2 regions of the Mesorhizobium sp. M0048 genome follow, and region 2 is predicted to be linked to the other one. Evidence: riboswitches for the same ligand, from Rfam matches in the RefSeq annotation. Region 2 holds a riboswitch; the other holds the start of a gene.
The links. A riboswitch is a leader RNA that binds a small molecule or an ion and turns the genes downstream of it on or off. The one in region 2 is predicted to bind thiamine pyrophosphate.
Positions count from the first base shown of each region.

Region 1: linked by a shared signal. The riboswitch ahead of thiC (phosphomethylpyrimidine synthase ThiC) and the one ahead of thiB (thiamine ABC transporter substrate binding subunit) in region 2 are both predicted to bind thiamine pyrophosphate.

Region 1 is NZ_JAMYUV010000067.1:616-9,304, reverse strand. It holds gene NKJ84_RS30290 (LacI family DNA-binding transcriptional regulator) at 1-679, opposite strand, end outside; gene NKJ84_RS30285 (hydroxymethylpyrimidine/phosphomethylpyrimidine kinase) at 1,184-1,945, opposite strand; gene NKJ84_RS30280 (thiamine phosphate synthase) at 1,936-2,541, opposite strand; gene NKJ84_RS30275 (thiazole synthase) at 2,538-3,311, opposite strand; gene thiS (sulfur carrier protein ThiS) at 3,315-3,512, opposite strand; gene thiO (glycine oxidase ThiO) at 3,481-4,482, opposite strand; gene thiC (phosphomethylpyrimidine synthase ThiC) at 4,479-6,314, opposite strand; TPP riboswitch at 6,418-6,534, opposite strand; gene NKJ84_RS30255 (Fic family protein) at 6,701-8,245, opposite strand; gene NKJ84_RS33335 (cyclic nucleotide-binding domain-containing protein) at 8,305-8,619, opposite strand.
Region 2 is NZ_JAMYUV010000001.1:162,126-170,814, reverse strand. It holds gene NKJ84_RS00845 (RNA polymerase factor sigma-32) at 170-1,027, shown strand; gene NKJ84_RS00840 (M48 family metalloprotease) at 1,041-2,510, opposite strand; gene thiQ (thiamine ABC transporter ATP-binding protein) at 2,765-3,556, opposite strand; gene thiP (thiamine/thiamine pyrophosphate ABC transporter permease) at 3,553-5,172, opposite strand; gene thiB (thiamine ABC transporter substrate binding subunit) at 5,412-6,425, opposite strand; TPP riboswitch at 6,469-6,583, opposite strand; gene NKJ84_RS00820 (thiamine diphosphokinase) at 6,724-7,368, shown strand; gene NKJ84_RS00815 (ABC-F family ATP-binding cassette domain-containing protein) at 7,370-8,689, shown strand, end outside.

The sequences.
Region 1 (8,689 bases), on a different contig from region 2:
GCTCGAAATCCCAAGTGTAGTCCTTGGTGTTGCCGATCACGATGGGCTCATGCCCGAGCCGCTTCATCGAGGCGACATAGCTGCTCAGCCGTTCGGGTGAATTGTGGTTGACGTGCGGGATGTCGAAATAAACCGGCGCGTCGCCCGAGCGGCAGAGATAGTCGACGACGGTCGCGACGCTCTGCGTGTTGTTGTTGCCGACGAAGGGCGTGTTGCCCTCGAGGTAAGTGTCGAAATAGACGATCGGGATCGCCTGCGTCAGCTTCTCGAGCGTCCGATGGTCGGAGCGCCGCCCGAGCGGCGCGACGAGCGCGCCCGAGACCTTGAGCGACAGGATGGTCCGCGTCGCCTCGACTTCGAGTTCGGTCGAGCCGTGCGAGGAGATGACGATCGGCCAGTAGCCTTCGTCGCGCAGCCGAAGCTCGATGCGGCTGACCATCTCCGAATAGAACGGATCGGTCACAGTCGGCACGACAATGCCAATGCTGCGCGTGCGCTTGCGGTTGAGGTTCCGCGCAAACAGATTAGGCTGGTAATCGGACGAGCGTAGCGCTTCCTCGATGCGCTTGCGCGTCGCCGGCTTGACGCTGGTCGGATCGTCGAAATACTTGGAGAGCGTGGGCCGGGACACGCCGCACGAACGGGCGAAATCCTCCATCGTCTTGTGCGTCATCGCCATTCAAACCCTCGCAGCATGGATTTCGGCCTGGTCCATGCGTTGTCCCCGATGATTTCCTTATGGTGAGCCGGCGCGCGACTGCAAGTCGAAATTTTACAGGAAGCTTTGCAAATTATCAACGCGTGGACAAAAATTATTGCATGCGTAAATTTATTAATTGACGTGAAATATACCAAGCCGTATTCACATCCGGGACGTTGCACGCAAGCGGCGCAGTGGATTGGAGTTTAGGCCGGAAACGAGGCCTCGGGCTTTGAGCGCCCTCGACCGTCGCTCAGATCGCCGTATCGAGGTGCGACAGTCTTGTGCGACGATTGTTTTCTATATTGGCACTATCGATCTGCGCCAGCGAACGAACTTACTCGCCCCGGAGGAGTCTGGCGTCACTCCCGACAGCGAACCGCGCGTGCGCATGATCGAAGGATGTGAGCGGCAGCCGTATCGTCGAGAATCTCGCGGCGAGCGACGCGGACTTAAGCTTGACTGGGCCGGGAGATGCCGCGGTCATTCGGCTGCCTTCTTCTGAAGCTGCTCGAACACAAACAGCTTGCCTTTGCGCACGCTGTTTTCGAGTGGGCTCGCGTTCGCCAGATGCGCCGCAATCGCGCTGGCCAGCATGCAGCCCGTCCCGCGCATCGATACGGAAAGTCGCGGTGTGTCAAAGCGGATTGGTTCTTGATCAAAGTGCAACAGAATATCGGTCGATCGGGGTCCCGCCGCGTGGCCGCCCTTGATCAGCAGGGCCTGTGCGCCGACTGCCAGCAATTTCCGTCCCTGTCTCACCGCATCGCTCTCGTTCGCCGCCGGTTCAGCGCCAACAAAGAGCGCCAGCTCGAAAAGATTGGGTGTGACGAGACGGCAAAACGGCATCAGATCACGTTTCATGGCGGCGATGGCGTCCGTTTCGAGTAGCGCTCGACCTGAAGTGGAGACCAGAACCGGGTCGAGCACTGCCGGCACCTGCGGATTTTCGCGCAGCACGGCGGCAACGCCAGCCACGATCTCAGCGGTTGCGAGCATGCCGATCTTGATGGCCGTCACATTGTTGGCCTGCAGCGCAGCGCGCATCTGATCGGCCACGAGACCGGGCTGAGAAGGATGGACTGCCATGACGGTTTCGTGCGTTTGCACCGTCAGCGCGGTGACAGCCAGGCAGGTGCGCACACCAAGGGAGGAGATCGTCTCGATATCGCGTCCTATTCCGGCGCCCCCGCTGGAGTCCGAACCACTAACGACGAGCACATGCGGTTCTCGCCTCAGCGCCATTTCTCTGTCCTTTCGATCCACTCTCGCGTGCGCGTTTCGGGATCGGCGTTGAGCGTGATGTCGGTCACCACGGCCGCGCTGTCCGCACCAGCCTCAAAGACACTGTCGAGCCGGTCGGGGTTGAGGCCGCCGATGGCGACCAATGGGATCGGCGCTACCCGATGCTTCCATTTGCTGATCCGCTCGAGCCCTTGCGGCGCCCATTTCATCTTCTTGAGGCTAGTGGGATAAATAGGCCCCAGGGCCACATAGTCCGGCTCGGCCGCTAGCGCCGTTTCCAGTTCGGTATGATCGTGGGTCGAAAGCCCGAGCTTCAATCCGGCGTACTTAATCGCCAGCAGGTCAGCCGCAGCCAAATCCTCTTGGCCGAGATGTACGAAGTCGCAGCCTTCCTCAATGGCGAGTCGCCAATAGTCGTTGACAATCAGTTGGCAACCATGGACCGCGCAGACGCCGTTCGCGCGGCGGATTTCCGAGCGCAGCGTGACCTCGTCCCTATCCTTGATGCGCAGCTGCACCAGCCTGACGCCGAGTGGCACTAGCCGTTCGATCCAGGCAGCGCTGTCGACGATCAGGTAGAAGGGATCGAGCTTCATGAAAAAACTGCTCTGCCGATCGTCGGTGTCGATGGCACGGCGACGTCGCGCGGTTCGAGCATTCCCGAACTGAAAGCCTCACGGCCGGCGTCGACCGCCTTGCCGAACGCGCGCGCCATGCCGACCGGATCGGCCGCCCTGGCGACCGCTGTGTTCAGGAGGACGGCGTCAAAGCCGAGTTCCATGACGGTGGCCGCGTGCGAAGGTCGTCCCAGCCCCGCATCCACAATCAGCGGGACGCCAGGGAAATGTCCGCGCATCGAGCGCAGCGCTGTGATGTTGACCGGCCCCAGCGCCGAACCGATCGGCGCGCACCATGGCATCAAGACCTTGCAGCCCGCCTCCAGCAGCCGCTCGGCGACGAAAAGGTCATCGGTGGTATAAGGGAATACATCAAAACCGTCCTCGCACAGGATGCGCGCGGCTTTGACCAGGCCGAACACGTCCGGCTGCAGCGTGTCGTGATTGCCGATCACTTCGAGCTTGATCCAGCTGGTGCCGAAGACCTCGCGCGCCATTTTCGCGGTCGTGACCGCTTCCTTGACGGAGTGGCAGCCAGCAGTGTTGGGCAGGATTCTGACGCCGAGCGAGCGGATCAACGACCAGAATTTTTCGCCAGCCCTGCCGCCTGCCATCTCACGGCGCAGCGAGACGGTCACCACCGAGGTTCCCGACGCCTTGACGGCCTCGGCAAGGATGGCCGGCGAAGGATATTGAGCAGTACCGAGAAGCAGGCGCGACGGAAGCTCGGTTCCATAAAGCTCTAACATGGTCTAACCGCCTTGCATGGGCGAGAGGATTTCGATCCGGTCGCCGTCGCTCAACTGGAATTCCGCCCGCTTGGCTTTGTGCACGAGGTCGCTGTTGACCGCCGTTGCCAGCCAATCGCCCTCATAGTCGAGCGCGGCAAGCAGTTCGGCCAGCGTGGCGGCGGCAACCTCATGCGCTTCGCCGTTGACCATCAGTTTCATGAGCAAGTTCCTTGGTCCGTTTTGATTGAAAAACGAGGTCGGCAGCCTGGCGCGCCATGGCAGGGGCGAGAAGAAAACCATGGCGATAGAGTCCATTGATCGCGACGGCAGTTCCAAGTGCCTCCACGCGCGGCAGATTGTCGGGAAAGGCTGGACGGATGCCGACACCTGTTTCAACGATCCCGGCCTCGCCAAAAGCCGGGTGGAGGGCATAGGCGGCACCGAGCAGTTCCATCATCGAACGCGCCGTCACCGGTCCGGCGGACTGGCTTTCAACCATAGTCGCGCCGACCATGAACTGCGTGTCGGCACGCGGCACCGCATAAAGCGGAAAGCGCGGATGCAGCAGCCTGACCGGGCGCGACAGCGAGATATCAGGCGTGCGCAGGAGCAGCATTTCGCCGCGAACGCCGCGCAGCCTGTCATCGGCTGCTGCGATTCCAGTGCAGTCGATCTGACGATCGAAACCGGAAACAGGCTGGGCGTCGGCGCCGAAGCGGAATTCGACGCCCATGGCCGCGAGCTTGTCATGAAGTGCTACCATCGCCTGGCGCGGGTCGAGATGAGCCTCATCGGGGAAGAGCAATCCGCGCCAGAAGCGGCCGGCGAGGTCGGGTTCCAGGAGCGAAATTTCGTCTTCGTCGACCCGCCGATATCCCGACGTGCGGCTGGCGAACCGGTCGAGTTCGCCAGTATCATGCAGCGCGGCCACGACCAACGTTCCGGCACGTATCACCTGACCCGGTAGCACCGCATCCCACCAGTCGGCGGCGTCGCGTCCGAGATCCAGCACCGGCTGCTCGGCGCTTTCACGCTCGCACCATGGCGCGAGCATACCACCGGCGAACCACGACGCATTGCCCTCGATGGCAGGCCTTGTCTCGGCAACGGTGGTCGCCGCGCCGCGTGCGGCGAGCTCGAAGGCGGCGGTGAGGCCGGCAACGCCGGCCCCTTTGACCAGCACCCTCATGATGGCGCACGCGCCTGTGGCATGGCCGGTGCGCCGGTCTCGTCAGCCGGTATGTAGAGATTGCCGCCCTCGCGGTATTTCGCCGCCATCGCCGCCATGCCCTCCTTCTGCGCCTCGGCGCGGATGTCGTGGGAGATACGCATCGAGCAGAATTTCGGCCCGCACATCGAGCAGAAATGCGCCAGCTTGTACGCCTCCTTCGGCAACGTCTCGTCGTGGAAGGAACGCGCGGTTTCGGGGTCGAGCGACAGGTTAAACTGGTCCTCCCAGCGGAATTCGAAGCGCGCGCGGGAAAGGGCATCATCCCTGACTTTCGCCGCCGGATGACCTTTTGCCAGGTCGGCGGCATGGGCGGCTATCTTGTAGGTGATGACGCCCGTCTTGACGTCGTTGCGATCGGGAAGGCCGAGATGCTCCTTGGGCGTGACGTAGCAGAGCATGGCGGTGCCGAACCAACCGATCATCGCCGCGCCGATGCCGGAGGTGATGTGGTCGTAGCCCGGCGCGATGTCGGTCGTCAGCGGCCCAAGCGTATAGAACGGCGCCTCGCCGCAGACGGCGAGCTGCTTGTCCATGTTCTCCTTGATCTTGTGCATCGGCACGTGGCCGGGGCCTTCGATCATTACCTGGCAATCCTTCGCCCAGGCGATCTGTGTCAGCTCGCCGAGCGTCTCCAGCTCGGCGAATTGTGCTGCGTCATTGGCGTCGGCGATCGAGCCGGGACGAAGGCCGTCGCCCAGCGAAAAGGACACGTCATAGCCGCGGCAAATGTCGCAGATCTCGGCGAAATGTTCGTAGAGGAAGCTTTCCCGGTGATGATGCAGGCACCATTTGGCCATGATCGAGCCACCGCGCGAGACGATGCCAGTGACCCGGTCAACGGTCAGCGGGATGTAGTGCAGCCGCACGCCCGCATGGATGGTGAAATAGTCGACGCCCTGTTCGGCCTGCTCGATCAGCGTGTCGCGGTAGACCTCCCAGGTCAGATCCTCGGCAATGCCGCCAACCTTCTCGAGCGCCTGGTAGAGCGGCACCGTGCCGATCGGCACCGGCGAGTTGCGCAGGATCCAGTCGCGGATGTTGTGGATGTTGCGGCCGGTCGACAGGTCCATCACCGTATCGGCGCCCCAGCGGATCGCCCACACCATCTTTTCGACCTCTTCGGCCATGGACGAGGTGACGGCGGAGTTACCGATATTGGCGTTGATCTTGACCAGGAAATTGCGACCGATGATCATCGGCTCGCTCTCGGGATGGTTGATGTTGGCGGGAATGATTGCGCGTCCGCGCGCCACCTCCTCTCGGACGAATTCCGGCGTCACGAAATCGGGCAGCGTCGCGCCGAAAGCCTCGCCGTCACGCTCAAGCTTGCCATGCAGGATCTCACGACCAAGGTTCTCGCGGATGGCGACGAACTCCATTTCGGGCGTGATGATGCCGGCGCGCGCATAGGCAAGCTGTGTCACCGCCTTGCCGGCCCTGGCCCTGAGTGGCCGGTTGCGAATGGGAAATTCTGGCGTCAGGCGTTCGCCCGTAGCGAACCCGTTGTCCTCCGGCCGGACATGGCGCCCGTCACAGGCCTCGACATCACCGCGCGCCAAAATCCATTCGTGGCGAAGCCGGGCTAGGCCTTTTTCGATGCTGGTTTCGACAGCCGGGTGGGTATAGGGGCCGGACGGATCGTAGACGGTGACGGGCGGCTCGCCGGCCGTCGGATGGACGGAGACTTCGCGCATCGGCACCCTAATCTGTGGGTGGATGGTGCCGGGCTTGTGAATTTTCCGTGAGGCAGGCAGCGGTCCCGTTGAGACGGCTGGGGTGAGGGCATTCATCTTGAGGCTCCTTTGCTCATGCATTGGAGACCCAGTTCTGTGCCGGAAGGATGAAAAGACGCTTTGGTTGACCTGCCGAAACAGGACCTCGGGCGTAAACTCCCGCAAAGCGCTTGCACCGTCCCTACGCCAGTATGAACTGGATCAGGTTCAACGGGTCACTGCGCCGCGAAAGCCAGCAGTATCTCAGCCCCTTGCCGGGACCCCCCTGGTGAATGCCTCAGGTTGAACGGGCCGGCATCGATTTGTCAAGCGCATTTGGGCCGAGGCCGTGATCGGCGGTCGGTCAGACCGTGCGGAAAAAACTCGACAAACCAAGAGTTGTGATGAAGGCCGGGATAAGGATCGCAACCGTGGGCCTGAAGATCCTTGTGAAGGTTACGCCTTCACTTGCCACCAAAGGTTTGCGCGTAGATGGCCTCGATTCTCCCTGCCTCCTCATTGGTCAGCGCGGCGAATTCCTTTTCGCGTGCGCGATTGGACAGATGGCCACCATTCTGGTGAAGGAAACGGAAGAGCAGGTCCGTCAGCCGCTCGGGCATGTCGATAGAGGCGTCCACCTGCCGCCGAAATTGGTCATAGCGCTGCAAAAAAGCGGTTTCCTCCGGAAGGTCCCGTTCGATCGTCCGCTGAACGCAGGCATAGAGGAATTCGGCGTGTGGGGTTGCATCGAAGAAACGGTAGAAATCACCGGTGTCATTCAGAACCCGGACGTTGAATTCGGGCGTCGGTTCCCATTCAACCAACGGCAGAAGGCGTTGCGAATAGCTCTCGAGCACGCCCCTGTACTCGTTGATCTTGTCCTGGATCGCCGCTGAGACGGGAAAGACCACTCCCGGCGGATTGAAACCGTGCATGGCAAGAACGTGGTGGATTAGGTAGCGGTGAATGCGGCCGTTTCCGTCCTCGAACGGGTGGATGTAGACAAAGCCGAAGGCGAGAATTGCGGCGGCTATAACTGCATCAAGGTTTTGCGCCGCGCCTTGATCGAAGGCCACCATTCCATCAATTAGCTGCGGCAGGTCCTCGGGCCGAGCGCTGATGTGATCGGGCAGGGGCATGCGGTTGTCTCGGTCATGCCCACCGACGAATCCTCCTTCTTTTCGGAAGCCCAGTCTGACGAAACGGGCGTCGCCGAGTACAATTCTTTGCAGACGCAGCAGCTCATCGCGATCTATTGGCCGGCCGCCGGCTTCGCCGATCGCGCGGCCCCAGCGTTGGATGCGATCTTGCGGCGGCCGCTCGCCCTCGATCGCGTAACTTGATCGCGAGTCTTTGAGCAAAAGAAAGGCGGCGGTCCGAGCAAGGACGTCGCGCGGCACGTCCGCTACGATTGCCTCCGCGCGCCTCGATAGTCCGAGGCCGATGAATTTTTCGAGAATCTTGGTGCGGAACACCAGAGGGCAGAACTCACGCGTGCCGGGGAGATTGTCCCTTACACGGTAGCGCGAAGCGGTCTTCTCGTGTCCGGGCCACTGCAGCTCAGGATCGACAACCGGAACGTATCTTCCGGCATCCGCGTCCGGCAGATCGATACGCGCGCCCCTCAGCCATTCATATAAAAACCAGATGCGGCGGGCATAACTGCCGGTCCGACTTTCACGGACCAGCGCCTCGATCGGCGCGGGACCGGTCACTTGGAACAGCCGCTTGAGGACGGCAAGGTCCAGTCCCTCGTACTTGAGCGCGAAGGTCAGGTGACCTTCGAGGGTAGGATTTGGGGCATGGCGGGGAGTCATGATCCGCCAGCCATCCCGTTCGGTAATGCGATGATGCTCGCCAGTAGCGAACAACGTGCGGGGCAAGGGCACGGCGAGCCTGTAGGCTCCTATCAGGGCGCTGTACCCGGCCGGGGTGGCCCTTTCAGGAAGGCGGATTTCCTGAAAAACAGTAACAGGACCTGAAAATTGGTGCTGTTGCGCCGCAGGCATGAAAAGCGAATCCTTTTATCGAATTTTGGTCAGTTCCGCCGAAACTATGAAAAATGATCCTATTCCATGAAAATTGATGCCACAAGGCCACTTTTTCCGAAAAACGATTCTAACACATTGCTGAAGTCGACAAAGTAACAATTCCGCCATCGGCTGATATTTGCACCAGTGGCAAAGCGGATGACGCGCACACCCGTGGCATTGATGGCTTCGGCGAAGAAATGATGGGTGGTGTCGGCTTCGAAGCCGAATGTCTCTCCCGCCAGATGGAAGACGCTTATCTGCCTGCGACCGTCCGCAAGCAGGCGGTAAATACGGACGCCGCCAAACTCGACCTGATAGAAGGCTCCGGCCTTTTCACCTTGGGCATAGATCTCCGAACCGGAGGGAAAGAAGCTGACCGGCTGTAGCGGTGTCGGATCGAACGCGGGCAGGCAGGCTCGA
Region 2 (8,689 bases):
CAAGGCCGGTGGCGAATCGCCTGGAACAGCGCAATCGACATGACAGTCCAGGGGAACATTCCCCCGCATGGCACGTTCTTCGCTGTTGTAGGGCGCGGCGCCGCCATTTCAACCATCGGCGCCAACTCACGATTCGATCGCACCGCAACGCCTGAAGCAGGAGCGCGGCATGATGGAAGACAGTGCAGGACGGACCATGGTTCGCGCGGCGATGAAAGCCCCTTATCTGGAACGTGACGAAGAGCATCTCCTGGCGCTGCGCTGGAAGGAAAACAATGACCAGCACGCGCTGCACCGCATCACCGTCGCACATATGCGGCTGGTCATTTCCATGGCGTCGCGGTTTCGCCACTACGGCCTTCCGCTGGGCGACCTGATCCAGGAAGGCCATGTCGGGCTGCTGGAGGCCGCGGCCCGTTTCGAGCCCGAGCGCGAGGTGCGGTTCTCGACCTATGCGACATGGTGGATCCGCGCATCGATGCAGGACTATATCCTGCGCAACTGGTCGATCGTGCGCGGCGGCACCAGCTCCGCGCAAAAGGCGCTGTTCTTCAACCTGCGCCGTCTGCGCGCCCGCCTGGCAAACGGCGCCGAGCAGACGTCGAATGCCACGCTCTACCGCGAAGTGTCGGCGGCTCTCGGGGTATCGGAGGCGGATGTGGCGATGATGGATTCCCGCCTTTCGGCGCCGGACAGCTCGCTCAACACGCCGCTTGCCGACGATGCGGGCGCAACCGAGCGGATGGAGTTCCTGGTTTCGGATGACCCGCTGCCCGATGAGGTCGTCGGCGACACGATCGACGTCGAACGCCGCTCGGTGTGGCTGAAGACGGCGCTCGGCGCTCTCAATGCGCGCGAGCTCAGGATTATCGAGGAACGCCGGCTGAGCGACGAGGGCGCGACGCTCGAAGCGCTTGGCGAGACGCTCGGCATCTCCAAGGAACGTGTCCGGCAGATCGAGGCGCGCGCCATGGAAAAGCTCAAGGCGGCGCTGGTAAAGCAGAATCCGGAATTTCTCGCAGCCTGAATCGCGTCGGCTGCTATTTGTCGGTGACGATCTTAACCTTGTCGCCGGCCGAAACCGCCGCACCCGGCGACAGCGCGTTGAGCACCCTGAACAAATCCAGCTTGCGGTCCACGCCGACCATCTGTGCGGCCAGGGAGCCCATTGTCTGGCCGGGCTGCACCGTGACGATGCGGATACGCAGTGGCTTCAGTGCTGCCTTCTCGGCAGCACTCAGGATGCGGAATGAGCCGCTGACCGAGCGCGCCACCGTGCTCAGCGAGGTGCTGGCCGACGGTGCAGCAGTCAGCAAGCGGTAGACCTGGCCGCCGGCGCGGATCACCGCAATATCGAATTGCCAGCCATCGGCGCCGGCATGCGCGGTCGCCGCTTCGTTGCCGTTGATCGTTTCCTGACGCACGCTGCTGTCGTCGAGGCCGGCAACCCAGCCGCTGCGGATGTAGTCGGTCAGCGAGCGGTCCTTGTCGATCGAAACGCCGTCGAAGCGGATTGCCATGTCGCCCGGGCCTGTGGCCGTCACCGCCGCCGCCGAATTGTCGATGATGAAGCCGTTGGGCACTGAGAACGACACGCCGAGGCCAGGATGCAGGAAGGTTTCGCCGCGCACATAGCCTTCCTCCGGCGTGTCGCCGTAGAGCAGCCCGTCTATGCCGGCAAGGAATGAATCGCGGTCGCGCGACCCGACACCGGGCGCGCCGAACTGGCGGGCGTGGCGCTGCGCGAGATCGATACGCTGCGGCGTGTTGGGGTGCGTCGCCAGGAAGTCGAGGCTGGCGTCGGTGGCGCCGCTGATCGAGCGGAAATCGGTATAGGCCGACATCGACTGCAGGAAGCGGCCGGCGGCGTAGGGGTCGAAACCGGCTTCGCCGATCGACTTGATGCCGATGGCATCGGCCTCCAGCTCCTGATTGCGCGAGAACTGGGCCAGCCTCAGCTTGCCGCGGATCAGCGCCGCCTTGGCCGTCGGGTTGTCGCCGAGCACGTCCGAAACGACCTTGGTCGCCAACCCCTCTTCGGCTTCCAGCTGCTGGCGCTGCAGACCATGATTGGCCGTAACGTGGCCCATCTCATGCGCAATGACGGCGGCAAGCTCGGCTGAATCGTTGGCCAACGCCAGCAGGCCGCGGGTGATGTAGAGATAGCCGCCCGGCAGCGCGAAGGCATTGACGTTGGGCGAGTTGAGGATGGTGATGCGGTAGGTCTGGGTCGGGTTGGCCGACACCACGGTCAGTCTGCCGACGACCTTGGCCACCATGCGCTCGAGCTTGGGGTCGGAATACTCGCCGCCATAGGTGGCGAGGATGCGCGGGTGCTGCGCCTTCGCCAGTTCGGCGAGCCTGCTGTTAGCGGCGACATTGTCGACCGTAATCGGCTTGTCGGAGGGCTGGAAGCCCGATTCCTGCACGTCGGGAGGCGTGAACATCTGGCAGCTTGCCAGCGCCACGGCAAGACCGGCCAGCGCAAGAAAGCGCGCCAGCGGTTTCAGCCTCCGATTGTCGATGCCGGTCGGCAGGTCGGCTTCCTTTCAAGTCCTGGGACGTGACCGCGAAAATCGGGCGCGATTTCCGGAAAGCATCACGCGCAAAATCAAGTTCTACGGCGTCCTTCGTGCGTCCGACAGATACGAGGCAGCAAGGGCAAATCACGGTCTAAGCCGGACCAGTTCCTGGCGGACCTAGCCACACTACCTCGACCATGGCAAGCAAGCGCCGCTTCGCCTTCCGCCGGTTTGACCATAAATTATGTCCGCTTCCGGGCAACATCTCGTGATCCAGTCGCAAACGGACCCGAGCCGATATAGCGTCGGAATGCCTCCGGTCCAGCCCCAACGAAAAAATCGGCGGCGGTGCCGGTCGCGGCAACCGTGCCACCGTCCAGGAAAACCATGTTTTGGCCGATACGGCGCGCATCGTCCGGCTGGTGCGTGACGAATAGCACCGTCATGCGCTGCTCCGAATGGACGTCGGCCACCAGGTCGAGCATGTCGTCGCGCAGTGCCGGTCCGAGCGAAGCGAACGGCTCGTCAAGCAACAGCACCGGCCGGTCGCGCACTAAAACCCGGGCGAGCGCGACGCGCTGCCGCTCGCCGCCGGAGAGTTCGCGCGGCAGTCGGCTTTCCTTGCCGGCAAGGCCGACGCGCTTCAGCGCTGCGGCGATTGCGGCGCGGTCAGCCTCGCTCAGCCTGAGCGAAGGCGAGCGGCCGAGCCCGACATTCTGCTCGAGGGACAGATGGGCAAACAGGTTGTTTTCCTGGAACACCATCGATACCGGCCGCGCTGATGGCGGCGCAGTGCTGACGTCGGCGCCGCCGATGAGCACGCGGCCTGACCGTGGCGCTTCGAAACCGGCCACCAGATTGAGCAGTGTCGACTTTCCCGAACCGCTCGGCCCCATGATGGCGGTGATTTCCGACGCCGGGAAATCGACATCGAATATAAGCGGCGTTTCACCATAGCTGAACGAGACATTATCGAGCCGCACGGCCGCGCCTTTTTCCACCGAAATGGACCGTTCCGGGCTGATCGGCATCATGATTTCTCCCTCCTTCCCATCCAGTCCGCGGTCAGCACCAGCGCCAGGCAGACAAGGCCGAGCACCAGCGCCAGCCCGGCCGCATCCTCGGTGCGGTAACTGCCCATGCGGGCCAGCAGCAGGTAGGGCAAGGTTTGCACGGAATCGCTGCCGAACAGCGCAATGACGCCAAGATCGCCGAGCGACAGCGCCATGGCGAAAGCGAAGCCGGTGGCGAGCGGCCGCCGCAGCGACGGCCAGTCGACCAGCCGCAACCGGTTCCAGCCCGAGATGCCAAGCTGTGCGCAAAGCCGTTCGTGGCGTTCGCTCGCCGCGTCATAGGCAGGGCGGATGGCGCGGATGGCGAACGGCATCGCCATCACCGCATTGACCGCAACGACCATGACAGGGGCGATCGCAAAGACATCGCTGACGGTGCGCAGGAGCAGGAACCAGCCGGCGCCGATGACGATGGGCGGCACCACCAGGACGAACCCCGCACCGGTGTCGGCCAGATGCTCGAGCACCGTCCGCCGGCCTGTCCGCCGGGTGAGCGCCAGCGCCCGGCGCGCCATGACCAGCGACAGCGACAGCGCCAGGGAGAGCAGCGCCGATAAGACGGACAGCACGGCACTGGTCGCCGTCGCTTGCCGCACCGCGCTCTCGCCGGCAAGGCGGCCGAGATCGGCGCCAAGCCCGGCCGCCAGCGTGGCCGCCATCGGCCCGGCGACAAATAGCAGTGCCAGCCCGATCACCAGCGCGTTCAGCACGGTCTCGGCCGCACCGGCTAAAAAATACCGGCGCGGCGCCACCGGCAGATTGGCGTCGCCGGTCATATTGGCGCCAAGCCGCGTCAAGGCCAGCACGACCACGAAGGTCAGGGCAATCTGCAGCAGGGTCAGCGTCACAGCCCGCGCCGGGTCGAAGTCGAAACGCAGCGCCTGGTAGATGGCAACCTCCAGCGTCGTCGCGCTGGGTCCGCCGCCGAGCGTAAGCACGATGGTGAAGGAGGTGATGCACAGCATGAAAACGAGCCCGGCAACGCCCGGCAAGGCCGCACGCAGCGGCGGCCATTCGATCAGCCGGAAGGCCGGCGCAGCACCCATGCCAAGCTGGCTCGCCAGCCGCCATTGGTCGGCCGGCACGATCTGCAACGCCTCCAGGAACAGCCGCGTCGCCAGCGGCAGGTTGAAGAAGACATGGGCGACGAGTATGCCCGACAGGCCATAGATGCCGGGCCAGCTCTGGCCGCCTAGCGCGCCCAGCGTGCCGGCAAAATAGCCGGCGCGGCCATAGAGTGCCAAGACACCGAGTGCGGCAACAATGGCCGGCAGCGCCAGTGGCACGGCGAAAAGCTGCAGGATAAAGCCTCGCCCGAAAAACTGTGGATGCCGCGACAGGGCACGCGCGACGAACAGCGCTGGCGCGACGGAGAGCAGGGTCGACAACAGAGCCTGCCAGAGCGTGAAACGGACGATACGCAAGAGATACGAATCGAAGGCGGAGACAACACCGGACGGGTCGCGCGTGGCTTCGACGACGAGCCCGGTGAATGCACCGCCGATCAGCAACGCGATGGCGGCGAGCGCGACGATGCCGGCGTTGACGCGGGAGTCAGATGATGGTGCGCGTTGCACGCTAGACTACCAGATTCGAGATTCTTAGTGAGGATTGCGTTCCTTCGCGCCCCCTCTGTCCTGCCGGACATCTCCCCCACAAGGGGTGAGATTGGCAGTTTCAGCGCTCCGCTCATTCCAGCAACATCGGCGACTGGCGAAAGCCGCCGTGCCGTCCGATCTCCCCCCTTGTGGGGGAGATGTCCGGCAGGACAGAGGGGGGCGCCGTAGAGCGATCATCTTCGATCAATCGGCCAAAGCTACTTGCTCATCGCCGCAAGCCACTCATCGACCCAGGCCTTGCGGTGGGCCGCGACTTCCTCCGGGCTGAACAGCAAGGTTTTGGTCGGTTTGACAAGCTTGTCGAACGCCGGATTGAGCGGCTTGTCGGTCTTGCCGGCCGGGAACATCCAGTTGGTTTCGGGAATGACATCCTGGAATTTCGGTCCGGTCATGAAGGCGATGAACTTTTCCGCCAGCGGGTTCTTCGCGCCCTTGGTGGTGATCCCCGCAACTTCGATCTGCAGGTATTCGCCTTCCTCGAAGGACGCCGCCTGGTAGCGCTCGGTGTTTTCGGCGACCATGTGGTAGGCCGGCGACGTGGTATACGACAGCACCATCGGCGCCTCGCCCTTGGTGAACAGGCCGTAGGCCTCGCTCCAGCCTGGCGTCACCGTCAGCACCTTTGCCTTGAGCTTGGCCCAGGCTTCGGGCGCCTTGTCGCCATAGACCGACTTGACCCACAACAGCAGGCCAAGGCCCGGCGTCGAGGTGCGCGGGTCCTGGATGACGATCTTCTCTCCGGCATCGCCCTCGACCAATTCCCTGAGGCTCTTCGGCGGGTTCTTCAGTTTTTCGGTATCGTAGACGACGGCGAAATAGCCATAGTCGAACGGCACGAAAGTATCGTCGCGCCAGCCGCCCGGCACGCTGACATCCGATATGGCGCCATGCGGCGAAAACAGGCCGGTTGCCTTGGCGTCGGCGGTTAAATTGGTATCGAGGCCAAGCACGATATCGGCCTTGGTGGCGGCCCCTTCCAGCTTCACACGGTTGAGCAGCGCCACGCCGTCAGCGACCGAGACGAATTCGACGACGCAGCTGCACTCGGCCTCGAAGGCCTTCTTCACCGCCGGTCCCGGACCCCAATCGGCGGTGAAGCTTTCATAGGTATAGACGGTCAGTCTATCCTGTGCCGATGCCTGCCCTGGCAGGGCGAGCGCGGATGCCGCAAGCAGGACAATCGGGACAAGAGAGTGGAAAAAACTGCGCATCGGCGCCTCCTTCGTTCGCATTGAAAGGAATTGAGGCGCCGGGCTGTCCGAAGCGTCTAATCCCTCCGCCGGTACAAACCGGATCAGGTTCAGCGGGTTGGCAGTCTTGCCTCTCAGCCGGTCCGCGAAGATCGCGTCCGGCACCCCGTTAGAGCGTTTCGACACATAGGCCCGGCCGAAGTGCCGCGCAAGCGGAAGTTTGCCGGGCATCCAAAGCCCAGCCTTCCGTTTCGTCTGCCGTTTCATCTTCCGTTTCATTCTTCCGTTTCTGGGGCAGGGCTGGTAAGGGCCACGAGATATGAGCAAATTCACCATCCTGCTTGGCGGCGATCTCATCCGCACGCCGCTGCTCGACCGCCAGGTCGAAGGCTCGCGCGTCATCGCTGCCGATGCCGGCATCGGCCATGCCCGTATGCTGGGCCTGAGGCCGGAACTCTGGGTCGGCGATTTCGATTCCGTACCTGCCGAGTTGCCGGAGGATCTGGCCGCCGTGCCACGGCAGGTGTTTCCCGCCGAAAAGGACAAGACCGACGGTGAACTCGCTATCGCCGCCGCACTCGAACGCGGTGCGACCAGCCTTGTGCTCGCAGGCGCTTTCGGCGGCAAACGCACCGACCACATCTTCCTGCATCTGGCGCTGAGCGTCCGGCTGGCGGAAGGCGGGACGGACGTGCTTTTGACCAGCGGCGCACAGGAAGGCATTCCCTTGCTGCCCGGAAAGACTGGCTTCGACTATGCCGACGGCACGCTGTTTTCGGTGCTCGGCTTCTCCGATCTCGCCGGCCTGAGCGTCACCGGTGCCAAATGGCCGCTCGACCATGTCGAGGTTGCGTTCGGCTCGTCGCTGACCATTTCCAACGAGGTCAGGGGCCGGTTGGAAATCGCGCTGGCCAGCGGCCGCGCGCTGCTGCTCGCGCATCCTTTTCCCTTACCTGAAAGCTGACATGGCACCGCCGCTTCTCAATCTCGATGGGATAAAGCTGACCTTTGGCGGCACGCCGCTGCTCGACGGTGCCGCCCTGACGGCCTCAGCTGGCGACAAGATCGCCTTGGTCGGCCGAAACGGTTCGGGCAAGTCGACGCTCCTCAAGATCGCCGCCGGGCTGATCGAGCCGCAGGACGGCGAAGTCTTCCGCCAGCCTTCGGCAACCGTGCGCTACTTGCCGCAAATGCCCGACATGGAAGGTTTTGCGACCGTCCGCGCCTATGTCGAGGCGGGGCTCGGGCCCGCCGACGATCCCTATCGCGCCACCTATCTGATGGAGCATCTCGGCCTGACCGGCGAAGAACGGCCGAACGACCTCTCCGGCGGCGAGGCGAGGCGTGCGGCACTCGCCCGCGTCATGGCGCCGGAGCCCGACATTCTCCTCCTCGATGAGCCGACAAACCATCTTGACCTGTCGGTCATCGAATGGCTGGAGGAGGAGCTTGCCCGCACCTCCTCGGCACTGGTCGTCATCTCGCATGACCGCCGTTTTCTCGAGCGCGTGTCACGCGCCACAATCTGGCTCGACCGCGGGCAGACCCGCCGTCTCGACAAGGGCTTTGGCTATTTCGAGCAATGGCGCGACACGGTGCTGGAGGAGGAAGAGCGCGAGCAGCACAAGCTCGGTCGCCAGATCGTCCGCGAGGAGCACTGGCTGCGCTATGGCGTGACAGCGCGGCGCAAGCGCAACATGCGCCGGCTCGGTGAGTTGCAGACCATGCGCCAGCGCTTTCGCGGTCATCGCGGCGCCGAGGGTGCGGCGACGATGACAGCCAGCGACGCCGCCGAATCCGGCAAGCTGGTGATAGAGGCCAGGAACATCGAGAAGAGCTTTGGCGATCTGATCGTGGTCAAGGGATTTTCGACCCGCATCCAGCGCGGCGATCGCGTTGGCTTGGTCGGGCCGAACGGCGCTGGCAAGACGACGCTGTTGAAGATGCTGACCGGCGAATTGAAGCCGGACGCAGGCACGGTGCGGCTCGGCACCAATCTGGAGATCGCCACGCTCGACCAGAAGCGCGAGGCCGTCGATCCACAGGAGACACTGGCGCAGTATCTCACCGACGGTCGCGGCGAGAACCTGGTCATCAATGGCGAACAGCGCCACGTCGTCTCTTACATGAAAGACTTCCTGTTCAAGCCGGAACAGGCGCGCACGCCGGTGCGCGAGCTTTCGGGCGGCGAGCGGGCACGGCTGATTCTCGCCCGCGTTTTGGCGCGGCCGGCAAACCTGCTTGTGCTCGACGAGCCGACCAACGACCTCGATATGGAGACGCTG